DNA from 3 places in the Ammonicoccus luteus genome. Region 1 is predicted to be linked to each of the others. Evidence: predicted binding sites of a transcription regulator. Region 1 holds the regulator's gene; each other region holds the start of a gene.
The links. The regulator LexA, encoded in region 1, represses DNA repair genes until DNA is damaged. The targets are predictions, from matches to a motif close to TCGAACANNTGTTCGA.
Positions count from the first base shown of each region.

Region 1 (4,977 bases):
TTCATCGACCAGAAATCGGGGAACTCCACCCCGCGCTGCTCGAAGACGTTCTCGCCGGTCTTCCAGTTGGTCTGGACGATGTCGCGGCGTTCCCAGACCACCTCGTCATACGGGTGGACGCCGTCGGTGGTGAAAACGCGATCGATTGTCAGGCCGGTGCGGGCCTTGCCGGTCTTGCGACTGGAGCGCGCGGTCTCGGTCATTGCGTTCCTCTCGGAGATGGCGTCCTTGGACGCGGGGTGGGTTTGGTTGTCGGTGCGTCGCCTCAGTCGGCAACGGTGGCAGCCTGCTGCCGGAGCCGCGCGATCTCTGCTTCGAAATCGTCCACGGACTCGTATTGCTTGTAGACGCTCGCGAAGCGGAGATAGGCAACCTCGTCGAGAGCGCGCAGCGGGGTGAGGATGGCGACCCCAACCTCGCCGGCCGGAATCTCCGGCAGCCCCGAGGCGCGAAGGGCCTCCTCGACCTCCTGACCGAGCCGTGCGAGTTGCTCCTCGGTCACCGGGCGGCCTTTGCAGGCCTTGCGAACGCCGTTCACAACCTTGTCCCGGTTGAACTGCTCCACCACACCGGACCGCTTGACCACGACCATCTGCATCTGCTCGATCGTGGTGAAGCGACGCTCGCAGGCCGGACACTGACGACGTCGGCGAATGCCCGCACCCTCGTCGACCGAGCGCGAGTCCAGCACGCGGGAGTCGTTGTGTCGGCAGTAGGGACAGCGCATGTGCACTCACCTCCGGTGACGATTCGGCGACCCCACAGGCCCCGGCTGGGGATATCCCTGGGGACAAACCTGTGTGATCGGTGTGGACAGGCTGTGGACAAGAACCACAACCTGTGGATTAACAACAAGGTTGTAACTACTAGATATGGACACCCTAGGCGCCTCCCCCACAAGAGGCAAGTGCTTCGCTCGGGGCTCGGACACCGGCTTGCGCGTCCAACTTCGGTATGACAGGCTCCCCCGCCACGACACTCCCGCGACCGCGCCGCTTGGATCCTGGCGCGTCACACAAAGCTGGTCAGAGGACGTTGCGCAGGAGCATGAAGACGAGGCCGGGAGCCGCCAACAGCAGGACGATCCACGCCGGACGCCACGTGTCCAAGCGGCCGAGGAGGCCCGGCAGGCCAGCAGGCCGTTCGAGCGCGATCCGCAGCGCGGTCCAGACCCAGACTCCGGCCAGAACGGTTGCCAGCACAAGCACATAGGGGTTCCAGCCCCAGGCGGCAGCGACATCACCGCGCAAAAGGGCGCCGCCCATCCGCGAACCGCCACACAGCGGACACAGCCACCCTGTCACCGCCAGGAATGGACAAGGCGCCCCTTCCCCCGTGACCACATAGACCCCTCCGGCGACCGCACACGCGCCACCGAATAGAGACAGCCACCCCAGCCGGCGAACACCGTCCACCCCAGCTGACAGCGGACCCCCCGGGGTCACGGACTTCATCGGCGGCTGCATGAGGCCATTATCCGGGGCAACAGAGGTGACCCAAGCGCTCACCGAGACGCCGACTCCGCCACCGAGACCCCCGGGGTCACCGACGCTGCCGGTTCGGCGGTCACGCGCATTGCGGTCGCCCCCACGCACACGAGCGCTGTCACCATCAAGGCGACGATGACGCCCATCGCCACCGCGAGCCCCCGGTCCGTCAGCCGGAAACCGAGATCCAACACTGCCGGCGGCACTTCAGCAGATCCGCGACGAACTGCCCGGCCCACCTCCGGACCGCGCACACCCTCGGGTCGTCCTTGCCGGCCCGGCTGAACCATGCGCCCGGCCGGTGCAGTCCGGACGCGGCGGCGAGCAGCCTCCTGCGGGCGACCTCGCCGGCCGGGACGCACTGCAGCATCCGCCAACCGGACATCCATCAGAGCGCTCATAACCCCTCCTCGCGTTCGTCGAACATTTGTTCGAAGAACAGTCTTGCCTAGTAGTGATTCGAACACAACCCCTAATCGGAGCCTGCCCTCCGGGCCCGAACGACCCGACAGCAGGAAGCCCATCAGGCGGGTCCGACACTTTTGATCGAGGAAAGCGACACGCGGCCGTCACTTCGAACAAATGTTTCAATCGGGCAGGGAATCCGCGTATGTTTGGGCTCATGGCAGACAGCGAAAACACCCTTACCCCCCGTCGTCGCCGAGGGCGCCCCAGCAAAGCGGAAGTCGAGGCCCAGATCGTCGCCGCCGGGGGCACGGTGTCAGAACTGCCCGATGGCCCGCGGGACGCCCATGGGCTCACGCCGCGCCAACGTCACATCCTCCAGGTCATCAAGGATGCGGTGGAGACGCGGGGTTATCCGCCGAGCATCCGGGAGATGTGCGAACAGGTCGGCTTGGCCAGTTCGTCGTCGGTCTCCCACCAGTTGAAGGTTCTGGAGCACAAGGGTTTTCTGCGCCGCGACCCCAATCGCCCTCGCGCGCTGGAGGTCCTGCTGCCGGACGCGGCGCCCACTTCCGGTTCCGGCATTCGGTCGGGCGCGGCATCGACGAACGACGAGACCGGAATCGGCGACGCTTTCCCGGAGGCTGTCGCCGTGCCGGTTCTGGGCCGGATCGCGGCCGGCGGACCGATCTTGGCCGAGGAACGTGTGGAGGACGTGTTCCCGTTGCCGAGGCAACTGGTCGGTGAGGGCAACCTGTTCCTGCTGGAGGTGCGTGGTGACTCCATGATCGACGCTGCGGTGTGTGACGGGGACTGGGTCGTCATTCGACAGCAGCCGACCGCCGACAACGGCGACATGGTTGCCGCCCTGCTTGACAACGAGGCCACGGTCAAGACCTTCAAGAGGACCGGCTCGCAGGTGTGGCTGATGCCGCACAACTCTGCATACGATCCGATCGACGGCAACGACGCCACCATCCTGGGCAAAGTGGTTGCGGTGCTGCGTCGCGTCTGACGGGCGGGTGTCAGGTCTCCGCGCTCAGCCTGCGAAGTGCCTGGACAACGATCTCCGGATCGTTCGTCTGCCACATCGGAGGCATCCCCGCACGCAGGAACGAGCCATAGCGCGCAGTGCTGAGGCGGGGGTCGAGCACGGCGACGACGCCCCTGTCCGTGGCACGTCGGATAAGTCGTCCGGCTCCTTGGGCGAGGAGCAGTGCCGCATGACCCGCCGCTACTGCCATGAACCCATTGCCCCCTGCCTCGGCCACCGCACGCTGGCGCGCCTGCATCAGTGGGTCGTCCGGGCGCGGAAACGGGATCTTGTCGATGATCACCAGCCTGCATGTGTCACCCGGCACGTCGATCCCCTGCCACAGCGACATCGTCCCGAAGAGGCTCGTCTCCGGTTCGTCGATGAAGCGCCGTGTCAGTTCGGACAGTTGGGCATCTCCTTGGCACAGCACGGTGTGCTTCTTCAAGTTCTCCCGCACATGCCGCGCGGCGACCTCGGCCGAACGCGTGGAGGCGAACAGGCCGAGCGTCCGGCCACCAGCTGCCCACACCAACTCTGCGACCTCCGCCAGCACTGCGTCAGAGATTCCGTCGCGCCCGGGACGGGGCAGGCTCCTGCTGATGTAGAGAATCCCCTGCTTCGCATAGTGGAACGGTGACCCGACGTCGATGCCCCGCCAGGTGAGTTCCTCGTCCTCTGCCGGCGGCGCGGGAAGCTCCCTGCGCTCGTCACGCCGGAGACCCACTGAACCCGCAGCCGATTCGAAATCCCCGCCGATCCTCAGCGTCGCCGACGTCAGGATCGTCGTGACCTGATTCAGCACCTTCTCCCGCATCAGCCCGGCCACGCTGAGTGGCGCGACTCGAGCCTCCCGACCCATGCGATCTCGTTCGGCGACATAGATGACATCGAAGTCCCCGAGAGCCGCCATCCGCTCCGCCACGTCGAAGACTTCCTTGACCGCGGCCTGCGCTTGGCGCTCCTCGTTGTCCGCCTCCTTGCCGCCCATGGCGCTCACCACCTTGCGGGTGACGTCACGCACCTGCTCGAATGCCCGGACGACGGGGGCGTCTGGACCGGGCACCTGCTCCAGCGGTGCCGCGTCCAGCGCCTCGCGGAGCACGTCGCCCATCTCGAGGAATTCCAGGCCGAGCTCGTCCGACAGCCAAGGCAGCGATCGTTTGGCGATGCGTTCCACCTGCTGTGGCGACAACTCCGCGGACGCCGCCCCGGTGACCCGGGCGACCAACTCGTGGGCTTCGTCGATGATGACATGATCATGCTCAGGCAACGCCGTTCCGCCGTGCATGGCGTCGATCGCCAACAGGGCATGATTCGTCACCACGAGATCAGCGGCGCGCGCGACCTCGCGCGACTTCTCCACGAAGCACACCTCGCCATAGGGACACCGCTGGGCACCGACGCACTCGCGGACCGGGACCGACACCTGGGCCCATGCCTTGGCCGTATGGGACGGCGCATCATCCCGATCGGCCAGCCCATGGTCGTCCGCCTGGGTCTCCGCCCACTCTCGCAGCGCCACAACTTCAGCGCCCACAACCGAGTCGGCTGATTGGGCCGTGGCACGCATGGCTTCGACGACCTCCGTCGAGCCCAACAAAGTGTCTTGGTCCTCGACGGCCTGATCGCGGACCCGCAACAAGCACGCGTAGTTCGACCGGCCCTTCAGGATCGCCGTGCGGGGTCGCCGCCCGAGAACCTTCTCCACCGCGTCGAGTGCGCGGGGAATGTCGGTCTTGGCAAGTTGGGCCTGCAGCGCGAGAGTGGCGGTGGCCACCACGACACGCTCGGACGCGCCGGCAGCCCTCATCAGGGCCGGCGCAAGATAGCCGAGCGATTTGCCGGTGCCCGTGCCCGCCTGCACAAGCAGATGCTGTCCGGTGGCAAGCGCCTCTGCGACCGCGTCCGCCATCGCCACCTGACCGGGCCGCTCGCTCCCGCCGAGTTGCTCGACGGCATGGGCCAGAACGGCGCGATGGTCAGGGGTGGAAGTCACCGGGCAACCTTAGCCAACCGCGCCGACAGAGCCGCCCGGAAGAAGTCCGGCCG
Region 1 is NZ_JBNZCI010000001.1:109,765-114,741, reverse strand. It holds gene ACQ260_RS00535 (vitamin B12-dependent ribonucleotide reductase) at 1-203, opposite strand, end outside; gene nrdR (transcriptional regulator NrdR) at 266-727, opposite strand; gene ACQ260_RS00525 (DUF2752 domain-containing protein) at 1,026-1,454, opposite strand; gene ACQ260_RS00520 (hypothetical protein) at 1,505-1,888, opposite strand; gene lexA (transcriptional repressor LexA) at 2,110-2,907, shown strand; gene ACQ260_RS00510 (ATP-dependent DNA helicase) at 2,918-4,840, opposite strand.

Region 2 (4,977 bases), 560 kb from region 1:
GGGGTCACCGGTGAACTCGATCGGGCCGGGCCCGAGAGCAGCCACGGCCGGCAGGAACCGCATGACGGTTCCGGCCAGTCCGCAGTGGATGGTGGCGGGCATCTCGGCGAGCCGCGCCGGCGGGGTGACGAGCAAGCCGTCGGGCGTCTTGTCGACCGCCACCCCGAGCTGCCGCAGGCCGGTGCGCATCAGGAGAGTGTCGCGGGCCTCCAGGGCGCCGACGATGGTCGAGGGCCCGTCGGCAAGTGCCGCCAGCACCAGTGCGCGATTGGTTTCTGACTTGGACCCCGGGACCCGCACGGTGGCATGGACCGGCTCAGTCGCGATGGGTGCGGGCCATGGGCCCGAGTCGACCGCGCGACGTGGGCGCGCCGGGGCAGCAGAGTTCGGGTCAGTAGTCACAACCGAAGTCTATCGACGGGTCAGTGGGTCAGATCCTTCGCCTGAAGAGCGACCCGGTGCTTGACATTGTCGACCTGGCGCGCCAACTGCAGCTTGGTCAGTTCGGCGTCCTTCGACAGCGCTCTGCGCGTGTGATCGACGCTGCGTGACAGCTTGGCGGCCGAATCCTGGGCGCGCCAAGCGAGGCCCGGACGACCCTCGGTGTCACCGGCTGCGATGAGCGAGCCGCCGAGCAGGGCGACGTTCTTCAACAGATCGTTGCGCGCGAGCGCCTTTTCCTCCGGGGTAAGGCCCTTCGCAGAGAAGCCCATGAGCTGGGGCACCATCGACAGCGCGATGAGACCAGCGCCCAAGCGACGGCCCTTGCCGGAGATCAGACCGAGGCCACCGGCCACCTGCAGGCCGCCGGCGACGCGGGCATAGGTCTCGGTGTCCTGGGGCAACGAGGTCGCCACCTCCGGCGCGACCTTGCGCGCCAAGGGGACCACAGTGGACGCGAATCGCTCCTGTTCCGCCGCATATGGTGCGGGGTCCTTCAGGGCCTTCACGCCGTTCACGACGAAATAGCCGGCGAGCATGGTTCGGGCGGCGGCACGCAGCAGGTTCATGGGTCATGTTTACCGTGTCGCTGTGACGCTGCCAAGACCGGGGTGGGTGTCGACATGACGACCGCGGTGCCAGACCCCGGTCACTTGCCAGTCGCCGTCGAGGGCAACCAGATCGGCCTTGGCGCCCGGGCGCAATTCGCCCACGTCCGTCAGCCCGAGATAGCGCGCCGGCTGAACGGTCAGCGACCGAACGGCCGCCCGCCAGTCGACGCCGGCCGCCACCGCGTGTCCGAGCGCGACGTCCAGCGTCAGCGTGCTGCCGGCGAGGGTGTCGGTGCCGGCGAGCAGAGCGATGCCGTTCCGGACCTCGACAGGCAGGGAACCGATCCGATAGGCGCCGTCGCAACAGCCGGTCGCGGCCATGGCGTCGCTGATCAGGACGAGTCTCTTGGGGCAGACGTCGAAGAGCCAGGCGACGAGGTCGGGGGAGAGGTGGACGCCGTCCTGGATCACCTCGAGCCACACCCGGGGGTCGTTGAGCAGCGCCAGCACCGGGCCCGGGTCGCGGTGGTGCAAGGGCGGCATCGCGTTGAACAGATGGGTGGCGCCCGTGACCCCGGCATCGATCGCGGCGACAGCGACGGCGTGATTCGCTGCCGTGTGGCCGAGGGCCGCGACGACGCCGCGCTCGCGCAGCAGGGCGATCGCCGCGGGCCCGCCGGGACGCTCGGCGGCCACCGTCACCATGCGGACGGTGCCGGCCCCCGCGTCGAGCGCTGCTCGCACCTCGGCGGGATCCGGATCGCGCAGGTGCTCCTCGGCGTGGGCGCCTTTGTACGCGGCCGCCAGCCACGGTCCCTCCAGATGGATGCCGGCGAGCGAGCCGTCCCGGACGAGAGGCGCCAACCGGGCGATCTGTTCGTGCAGGATGTCCAACGGCTCGCTCACCAAGGATGCGATCATGCTCGTGGTGCCGTGTGCGCGGTGGAAGGCCAGCACGGCGTCCGGGTCCTCACTGAAAGCGCGGCCCGCCGCGCCATGGCAGTGCGCGTCCACGAATCCGGGCGCCAGGGTGGCGTCGCCGAGGTCGACATCCACTGCCCGCCCGGCGACTGCCGGGCCGACCCCCACGATGCGATCACCGGCCAGAACCACCTCGCCGGGACTGAACTCCTGCTCGCCCGTGAACACCCTGGCTGCCCGCAGCACGGTCATGATGCCTCCGGCAGCAATTGAGCGGCCGCCAAGTCCGCAGTTCGCGCGTCACTGATCGTCCCCAGCCGCTGGGGCAGGCGATGGTGCCGCATCAGATCACCAGGTGGGTCGCCCATCAATGCTCCTCACCACCTGCGCTTCCTGTCACTAGGGGGCAATCTTGGCAGGAAAGGAGCTGTCAATGCCTGTGGATAGATGACGATGCGCGCCATAACTGTCGGAGGGGACACTTAAGATTTAGATCACTAGTTCGAATAGGTGCGAGGTGATCGTGATGACCCACCCCTTGATGGTCCCGCCTGATGATCCTGCCGCGGGCGATGAGTGGACGCGGCCGAGCGCTGTGGAGCCGGTGCAGGGGTGGGACCGGGTGCGGGTGATCGCGAGCTTGCGTGCTGCTGCAGAGCGTGAGCGGGAAGCGGAGGTGGATCAATACGCGTTGATCGCCGCGGCCGCCGATGTGTACTGCTGGATCGACAACTCTGCCGAAGCCGCCGAGGTCTATTTCGGCGGCACGCCCCGCACGCTCTACGGTGAACGGTTGTGGCACTTCGGTGCCGAAGGCACCCCCGAGATCGCGGAGTTCATCACCTTCGAGGTCGGGCCCGCTCTCGGGATCTCTCCCGAGTCCGCGGCCGCGCTGATCGCTGACGTGCTCGACCTGCGCCACCGATTGCCGCGGACCTGGCAGTTGTTGCTCCAGGGTCGGGTGCTGGGCTGGCTCGCACGTCGGATCGCGCAGAACACCCGCACTGCCGGGCTGTCTTTCGATATCGCCCACGAACTCGATCGCCACATCGCCCCGTTCCTTGAGGGCTGGACTCCTCACCAAGCACTGACTCGGGTCGGTCTGTTGATAGCCCGCCTCGATCCCGCAGGAGCTGAGGAGCGCCGCCGCCAGGAACTGGCGGCCCGGTTCGTTGCGATCACCAAGGGTGAGGCCGGCACTGCTGCCCTGCGCGGGCAACTCGACGGGCCGGCCGGGCTGGCGCTGGACCAGACCTTGGACGACCTCGCCGACATCCTCGAAGCGGCCGGGTTGGACGGCACGCGCAACGAACTCCGTGCCGCAGCTCTGGAAGCACTTGCCGACCCCGCTCACGCCGCCGACCTGCTCACAGGCACGATTGCCCATGTGGCCCCTGCCGACCCCAACTCCGGCAGCTCGGACGGCGGTGAGGACGCGGAGCCCGGGCCCGACCGACCTGACTTCGTTGTGCCCGACGACTCCGTTGTGCCCGACGACTCCGTTGTGCGCGACGACTTCGGTGAGCGCGACGACTTCGGTGAGCGCGACGACTTCGATGAGCCCGGGGGGTCCGGTGAGCACCCTGGCTCCGGCGGCCCCGATCGTCCAGCGGGTGGTTCGGGCGACGGGTGCGCGCTGGATCTGTCCGGGGCCGGTAGCCGCACGATCCGCGGCACCGGTGGCCGCGACCCGGCCGCGCCCACGACCTCGGTCGGCAGTCCCTGGCGGATCGCGACGCTGCACCTGGACCTCCACCTCACCCTGGCCGACCTGATCACCAGCGCCGGCGGCCACAGTCATCAGTTGGGCGAGCTCGCCCTGTCCCAGATCCACGACCTGCTCGCCCGCGCCGACAAAGTCGTGATCACCCCCGTGCTCGACCCCTCCGTTCCCCAGGGCGTGGACGGCTACCAGATCCCCGACCGCATCGCCCGCGCCGTCAAACTCCGCAATCCCACCGTGGTGTTCCCCTACAGCAACCGCTCCTCGACCGCCCAGCACGTGCAGTGCGACCACGTCGTGCCCTACCCCGACGGGCCCACCCACACCGACAACCTTGCCCCCGAATCACCCAAGGCCCATCGTGCCAAGACGTTCGGCGGCTACCGCAAGACCACCGTCCGCGCCGGCACCTATCATTGGACCACCCCGGCCGGACAACAGTTCTGGGTCACCCCGCACGGCACCTATCGCGCCGACCCTGACACCACCCCACCCCCGGCCTACCGCCGCCTGTCCGACCGCGCCCGCCAAGCACTCATCCCCGACGCCCACCCCGCCACGGCTGCCGGCAGCGGCTCAGCTGGGGACTGCGGGCACGGCAATGACACCGGCCGGGTGCGGGACCACCTCCCCGCGGAGTCACTGCAACCCGAACTGATCCCCGACCCGGACTCGCCGCCGCCGTGGAATGGCCAACATTTCCCCGAACCTTGGTCCGGAATCGATCCCAACGGGCCACCACCCTTCTGAGCCGCCGCCGATCTGCTGGCCCCAGCATCACCAACCGGCCCAGAGGGGCGCGAAGCGTGCCCAGGGCCCACTAGCGTGGTGAGGGTGTGTGGACGCTATGCAGCTTCGGCAGACTTGGCAGAGCTCGTGGACGAGTTCGACATCGATGAGGTGACCGACGCGCCGGAAGGCCCGAGTTGGAATGTCGCTCCGACGGATCCGGTGCCGGCCGTGGTGGAACGCGTACCCAAGGATGCCCCTGACGCCGACGCCACCCGCAAGCTCGTCCAACTCCGCTGGGGACTCGTGCCGTCCTGGGCGAAGGACGCCAAGGGCGGGGCCCGGCTGATCAACGCCCGGTTCGAGACCGTGGCTGAGAAGCCGTCCTTCCGCAAGGCTTTCGCCAGCAGGCGGTGCCTGTTGCCGGCCGACGGCTATTACGAGTGGTACGCCGGCGCCGACCCCAAAAAGAAGCAGCCGTTCTTCATCCATCGCGCCGACGGGGGACTGCTGGTGATGGCCGGGATTTATGAGTTCTGGCGTGACGACAGCCGGCCTCAGGGCGATCCGGACGCCTGGCTCACCACGTGCTCGATTATCACGACCACCGCA
Region 2 is NZ_JBNZCI010000001.1:668,205-673,181, reverse strand. It holds gene aroA (3-phosphoshikimate 1-carboxyvinyltransferase) at 1-402, opposite strand, end outside; gene ACQ260_RS03155 (DoxX family protein) at 423-1,010, opposite strand; gene ACQ260_RS03150 (N-acetylglucosamine-6-phosphate deacetylase) at 1,020-2,165, opposite strand; gene ACQ260_RS03145 (DUF222 domain-containing protein) at 2,440-4,386, shown strand; gene ACQ260_RS03140 (SOS response-associated peptidase) at 4,462-4,977, shown strand, end outside.
Region 2: the regulator LexA is predicted to act here: its motif matches at 2,404-2,419, upstream of ACQ260_RS03145 (DUF222 domain-containing protein).

Region 3 (4,977 bases), on a different contig from region 1:
CCGACCTGGCCCCGATCCGGTCGGTTCTGACGGCGCTGGGCACCCGGATCGAGTGCGGGGACGAGCCGGGTGACGGCCAGAGCTACAAGATGGTGAACCAGCTGCTGACGTCGGTGCACATCTGCGCGGCCGCGGAGGCGCTCGCGCTCGCCGATCGGCTGGGTCTCGATCCGGCGAAGGCGTTCGAGGCGGTCGCCTCCGGCGCCGGTCGATCGTGGCTGTTGTCGGACCGCGGCCCGCGGATGCTGCTCGGCGAGGACGCGCCGAATGTCTCGAGCCTGGCGATCTTCATCAAGGACTCCGCGCTGGTCGCAGACGTGGCCGCGCGGGCAGGGCTCGACGCCCGGCTGATCCGAGCCGCCGCCGAGATGTACGCTCGCGCTGCCGATTTGGGCCTCGCGGACGGGGACGACTCTCAGGTGATCCGGGCGTACGACTGAGTCGCCCTCAGCGTGCCCTGCGCGCGGCCGGGCTGTCCGCGTTCTCCCCGGAGGCGAGCTGGCGGGGCCCGCCGACGGAGTCGAGGTTGTATCCCGTCAGCTGCCACCCCCGCGCCGGATGCTCGTGCAGGATTGCCCACGCACAGTTGTCCATGCCGGCGAACATCTCCCGCAGCGCCGACGGCGCATCGAAGAATCCCAGCAATCCGGCGGTGAGCGAAGCTCCGTGACCGACGATGATCGCGGTCTCCCCGGGCGTGAGCGCACCCGCGATGTCCCACAGAGCCGCGGCCATCCGGGCGCGCACCTCCGGCATCTCCTCCGCCCCCGGGACGTGATAGTCGGGATCGGAAAAGAACCGACGGTGGACCTCGGGATGGGCGGCCTTGAACTCGTTGAACGTGTAGCCCTGCCGCAACCCCACCGCATATTCCCGCAGCCGGGTATCGGTCTGCACCGGCAGGCCGGTCGCCTCGACCAGATAGGCGGCCGTTTCGGTCGCGCGCCGGAGGTCTGAGGACCAGAGCGCGACCGGTTCGAACTTCGCGAGGATCGGGGCGGCTGCGCGCGCCTGCTCGTGACCGAACTCGTCCATCGGCACGTCGCTCTGGCCCTGCGCGCGGTTCTCGACGTTCCAGGCCGTCCGGCCGTGCCGCCAGAGAACGATCCGCCGTCCTGCTGCCACCTGACCCATGGGGGCTCCCTTCCTTCTTGCTGGCATTGTGTCCGGCATGCCCGCTGACTCCAAACGAACTGTTGTCGAACAACCGCAGCCGGAAGAGGGCCACGCGCGCCGCGGGCAGCCGGCCGTCGACGACTGGTTCCGGGAGCGGACCTATCGGGGTGCGGACTATTCGGCGGAGCACCTGGTCGGGGCCAAGGCGGGTCGGCGGGTGAGCCTCGTGCTGCCGGCGCGCAACGAACAGGCGACCGTGGGCGTGATGGTGACAGCGATTCGGGCGGCGCTGGTCGAGCGAGTGCCGCTCATCGACGAACTCGTGGTGATCGACTCGGATTCGACCGACGACACGGCGGCGGTGGCGAGGGCAGCGGGAGCGGAGGTGCACGCGCAGGCGGCTGTTCTCCCCGAGTTGGGTGCCGTGCCCGGCAAGGGCGAGGCGCTGTGGAAGTCGCTCGCGGTGACGACCGGCGACATCGTCGGCTTCGTGGATTCGGATCTGCACGATTTCGATCCCCAGCTCGTTGTCGGTTTGCTCGGGCCGATCCTCACCGAGGATCTCGCGTTCGTGAAGGGCTGCTACGAGCGGCCGCTGTCGGTGGTCGGTGGGGTCGTGCCGGGCGGTGGCGGGCGCGTCACCGAGCTCGTCGCCCGACCGCTGATCAACCTCTATTGGCCGGATCTGGCGGGCTTCGTGCAGCCGTTGGCAGGGGAGTACGCAGGCCGTCGAGACGTGCTGGAATCGGTGCCGTTCGTCGGGGGGTACGGCGTCGAGATCGGCCTCCTCATCGATGTGCTCGAGCGCTGCGGACTGGATGCGATGGGCCAGGTCGATCTCGCCGTGCGCAAGCACCGCAATACCCCCGACGCCGCGCTGGCCAAGATGGCGATGCAGATCCAGCGGGCCGTTCACGAGCGGCTCGTGCGGCAGGGGCGCATCGTCGTGCGGGAGGAGCCCGGCGTGTCGTTCGTGCAGTACGCCCGAGACGATGCCGGGGGATTCCTGCCCCTGCGGAGCGATCTCGCCCATCATGAGCGCCCGCCCATGTGCGACGTGCGTGCCGGCGGCGGACCGATTCGTCCCTGATGCGCGCTCGCATTTTCCGGAGCAGGCTCGACGCGGCTTGCGCTTTTGTCGGTGGGGCCGCCTATAATTGTTCCTGTTCGAATAGGTGTTCGATAATGCTCGGGGAAGGGCATCGACTCCGGTTCGGACGAGTCGGGCAGGCCCGGCGGCGAGGGAAGGCGTCGCCGGGCTCCGGCGGGCAATTGCTGGCTGGCGCGGGGCGGGGGAGACATGCGGATCTACGAGGAAGCGATCGAGGTTCGGCGGGGCGAGGTGCAGGGGACGGAAGCACCGGCACAGTTCCTCTGGCGCAATCGGTTGTGGTCGGTGCGTTCGGTCGAAACGCGGTGGGTGGTCACCGGTCCGTGGTGGGATTCCGCAGCGGCCAGGGCGGTCCGTGATGGGTCGGTCGACGTCGCAGCCGCTGATGAAGTCCTCACCGAGGAGGAAGTCTGGCGGGTCGTCGCGGCCAACGGCCGGAACGGGACCCGCGGGGTCTATGAGCTGACCAACGTCGTCTCCACCGGCGAGTGGCGTCTCAGCCGCATCGTTGACTGAGGGGTGTCCCGGATGAGTGATCTGCGCAGGGAATTGGCTCGCGCTCGGGCCACCGTCGTCAGGGCGGAGCTCACCGACCGCCCGGCTGAGCGCTATCTCACCGCGCTGCTCGCCGTCGGGCAGGTGGCCGCTGTGATCATCGGCGCCCGGTTGGACCGGGCCAAACCGCAACGTCGCAATCTGTGGCAGGTGGTGGTCGAGATCGCGCCCGAGTTGGGCGAATGGGCCGCCTATTTCCACGCCCTGCAGGGCAAGCGTGACGCCGTGCGGGCCGGGGCGATCTCGCTCGTGACCAGTCGTGAGGCGGACGACCTCGTGCGCGATGCGCATGCGTTCGCCGATCTGGTCGAACAACGCCTGGGCGTCGCCGCCTGCCGACGTGCCGGTTGAGGCGGGGTGCCATGACCGATCCATTCGTCCACCTGCGGGTGGCGTCGGGCTATTCGCTGCGCTTCGGCGCTGCTCAGCCGGCGATGCTTGTGGAACGCGCGGCGGGACACGGGATGGATACGCTCGCGCTCACCGACCGCGACGGGCTTTATGGGGCGATCCGGTTCGCCAAGGCCTGCGACCGGGCTGGAATCGCCCCAGTGCTCGGCGTCGATCTCGCGGTCCTCCCCGAATCGGCCGAGATCCTGCCGGTCGACCGTCCCCGCCACAAACCGGTTCGGGGCGGGGAGATCCGCGACCCCGGCCTTCCCCGAGTGGTCGTGCTGGCGACGTCCAGGGCGGGGTGGGCCTCCTTGTGTCGTCTGGTCTCGGAGATGCATCTGGCGGGTGCGCGGGGGCGTCCCGTCGCCACCGTCGATCTCATCGCACGTTTCGCGGCCGCCGGCGAGCTCGTGGTGCTGCTGGGCGCCGACTCCGAGCTGGGCGCCGCGGTCCACCTCCGCCGCGATCTGGCAGAAGCGACGCTGCAGTCCTGGCGGGCACGATTCCCACTCGACTCCGTCGTCGTGGCCGTCACCGATCACCGGGTCCCCGGCGACGGGCCCGGTTCGGGAGTTCACGCTGCCCGGATGCTGGCACTCGCCGACGCCACGAACACCACCACGGTCCTCACCAACGCCGTGCGGATGGCGGACCGCAGCCAGGCGCCGACGGTCGATGTCCTCGACTGCGCGCGCCGGTTGGTGCCGCTGTCCGGCCGCAACGTCGACCGCCGCAATGCCGAGGGCTGGCTGAAATCCGGCAAGGAAATGCTCGAGATCGCCGATCGGCTTGCCCAGCGCGGCGGACGCGGCCCACACGGCGCCGAATGGCTTCTCGGGGACACCCGCCGGCTGGCTCTGCGCTGCCGTCTCGATCCTCGCCAAGATCTCGGGCTGGGTGAAATCCACCTGCCTGAACTGGAGCTGCTCGATGGTGGTCGAGGGGTCAGCGACGCACAGACCTTGCTCGCGCAACGCTGCGAGGCGGGCCTCGCGCACCGCTATGGTCCGGCCGATCTGGCCACGCGAGACCGGCTCGACGACGAGCTTGCCGTGATCCGCCACCTGGGCTTCGCGTCCTATTTCCTGACCGTGGCGGACGTGGTCGGGATGGTCCGGGCGATGGGGTGCAGGGTCGCTGCTCGGGGGTCCGGTGCAGGGTCGTTGGTGAACTATCTGCTGGGTGTCTCCGGCGTCGACCCGATCCGTCACGGTTTGATCATGGAGCGGTTTCTCTCGCCGTTGCGCCGGGCGCTGCCCGACATCGATCTCGATGTGGAGTCCCATCGCCGTGAGGAGATCTATCAGGTCATCCTCGACACGTTCGGCGGCGAACGGGTGGCCTGCGTGGCAATGCTCGAGACTTATCGGGTGCGCCATGCGGTCCGCGACGCCGGCGCCGCCCTCAGCCTGCCGCCGGGTGAGATCGACGCGATCGCCAAGGCGTTCCCGCACATCCGAGCCCGAGACGCCCGGGCCGCGCTGCGGGACCTGCCCGAGCTGCGCGCGGCGGGGCTCGCCGAGCGTCGCCTGGATCTGTTGTTCGAGCTGGTTGAGTCCCTTGACGGGTTGCCCCGGCACATCGCGCTGCACCCGTGCGGTGTGCTGCTGTCCGACGCGACACTCCTCGACCGCACGCCCGTTGAAGCAAGTTTCGCGGGATTTCCGATGAGCCAGTTCGACAAGGACGACGTCGAGGACATCGGGCTGCTCAAGCTCGACGTGCTGGGCATCCGGATGCAGTCGTCGATGTCGCACGCGGTCGCCGAGATCGAGCGGACGGTGGGGGAACGGATCGACCTC
Region 3 is NZ_JBNZCI010000003.1:347,116-352,092, forward strand. It holds gene ACQ260_RS09450 (NAD(P)-dependent oxidoreductase) at 1-440, shown strand, start outside; gene ACQ260_RS09455 (histidine phosphatase family protein) at 448-1,134, opposite strand; gene ACQ260_RS09460 (glucosyl-3-phosphoglycerate synthase) at 1,172-2,206, shown strand; gene ACQ260_RS09465 (DUF6504 family protein) at 2,417-2,743, shown strand; gene ACQ260_RS09470 (SAV_6107 family HEPN domain-containing protein) at 2,756-3,133, shown strand; gene ACQ260_RS09475 (DNA polymerase III subunit alpha) at 3,145-4,977, shown strand, end outside.
Region 3: the regulator LexA is predicted to act here: its motif matches at 2,284-2,299, upstream of ACQ260_RS09465 (DUF6504 family protein).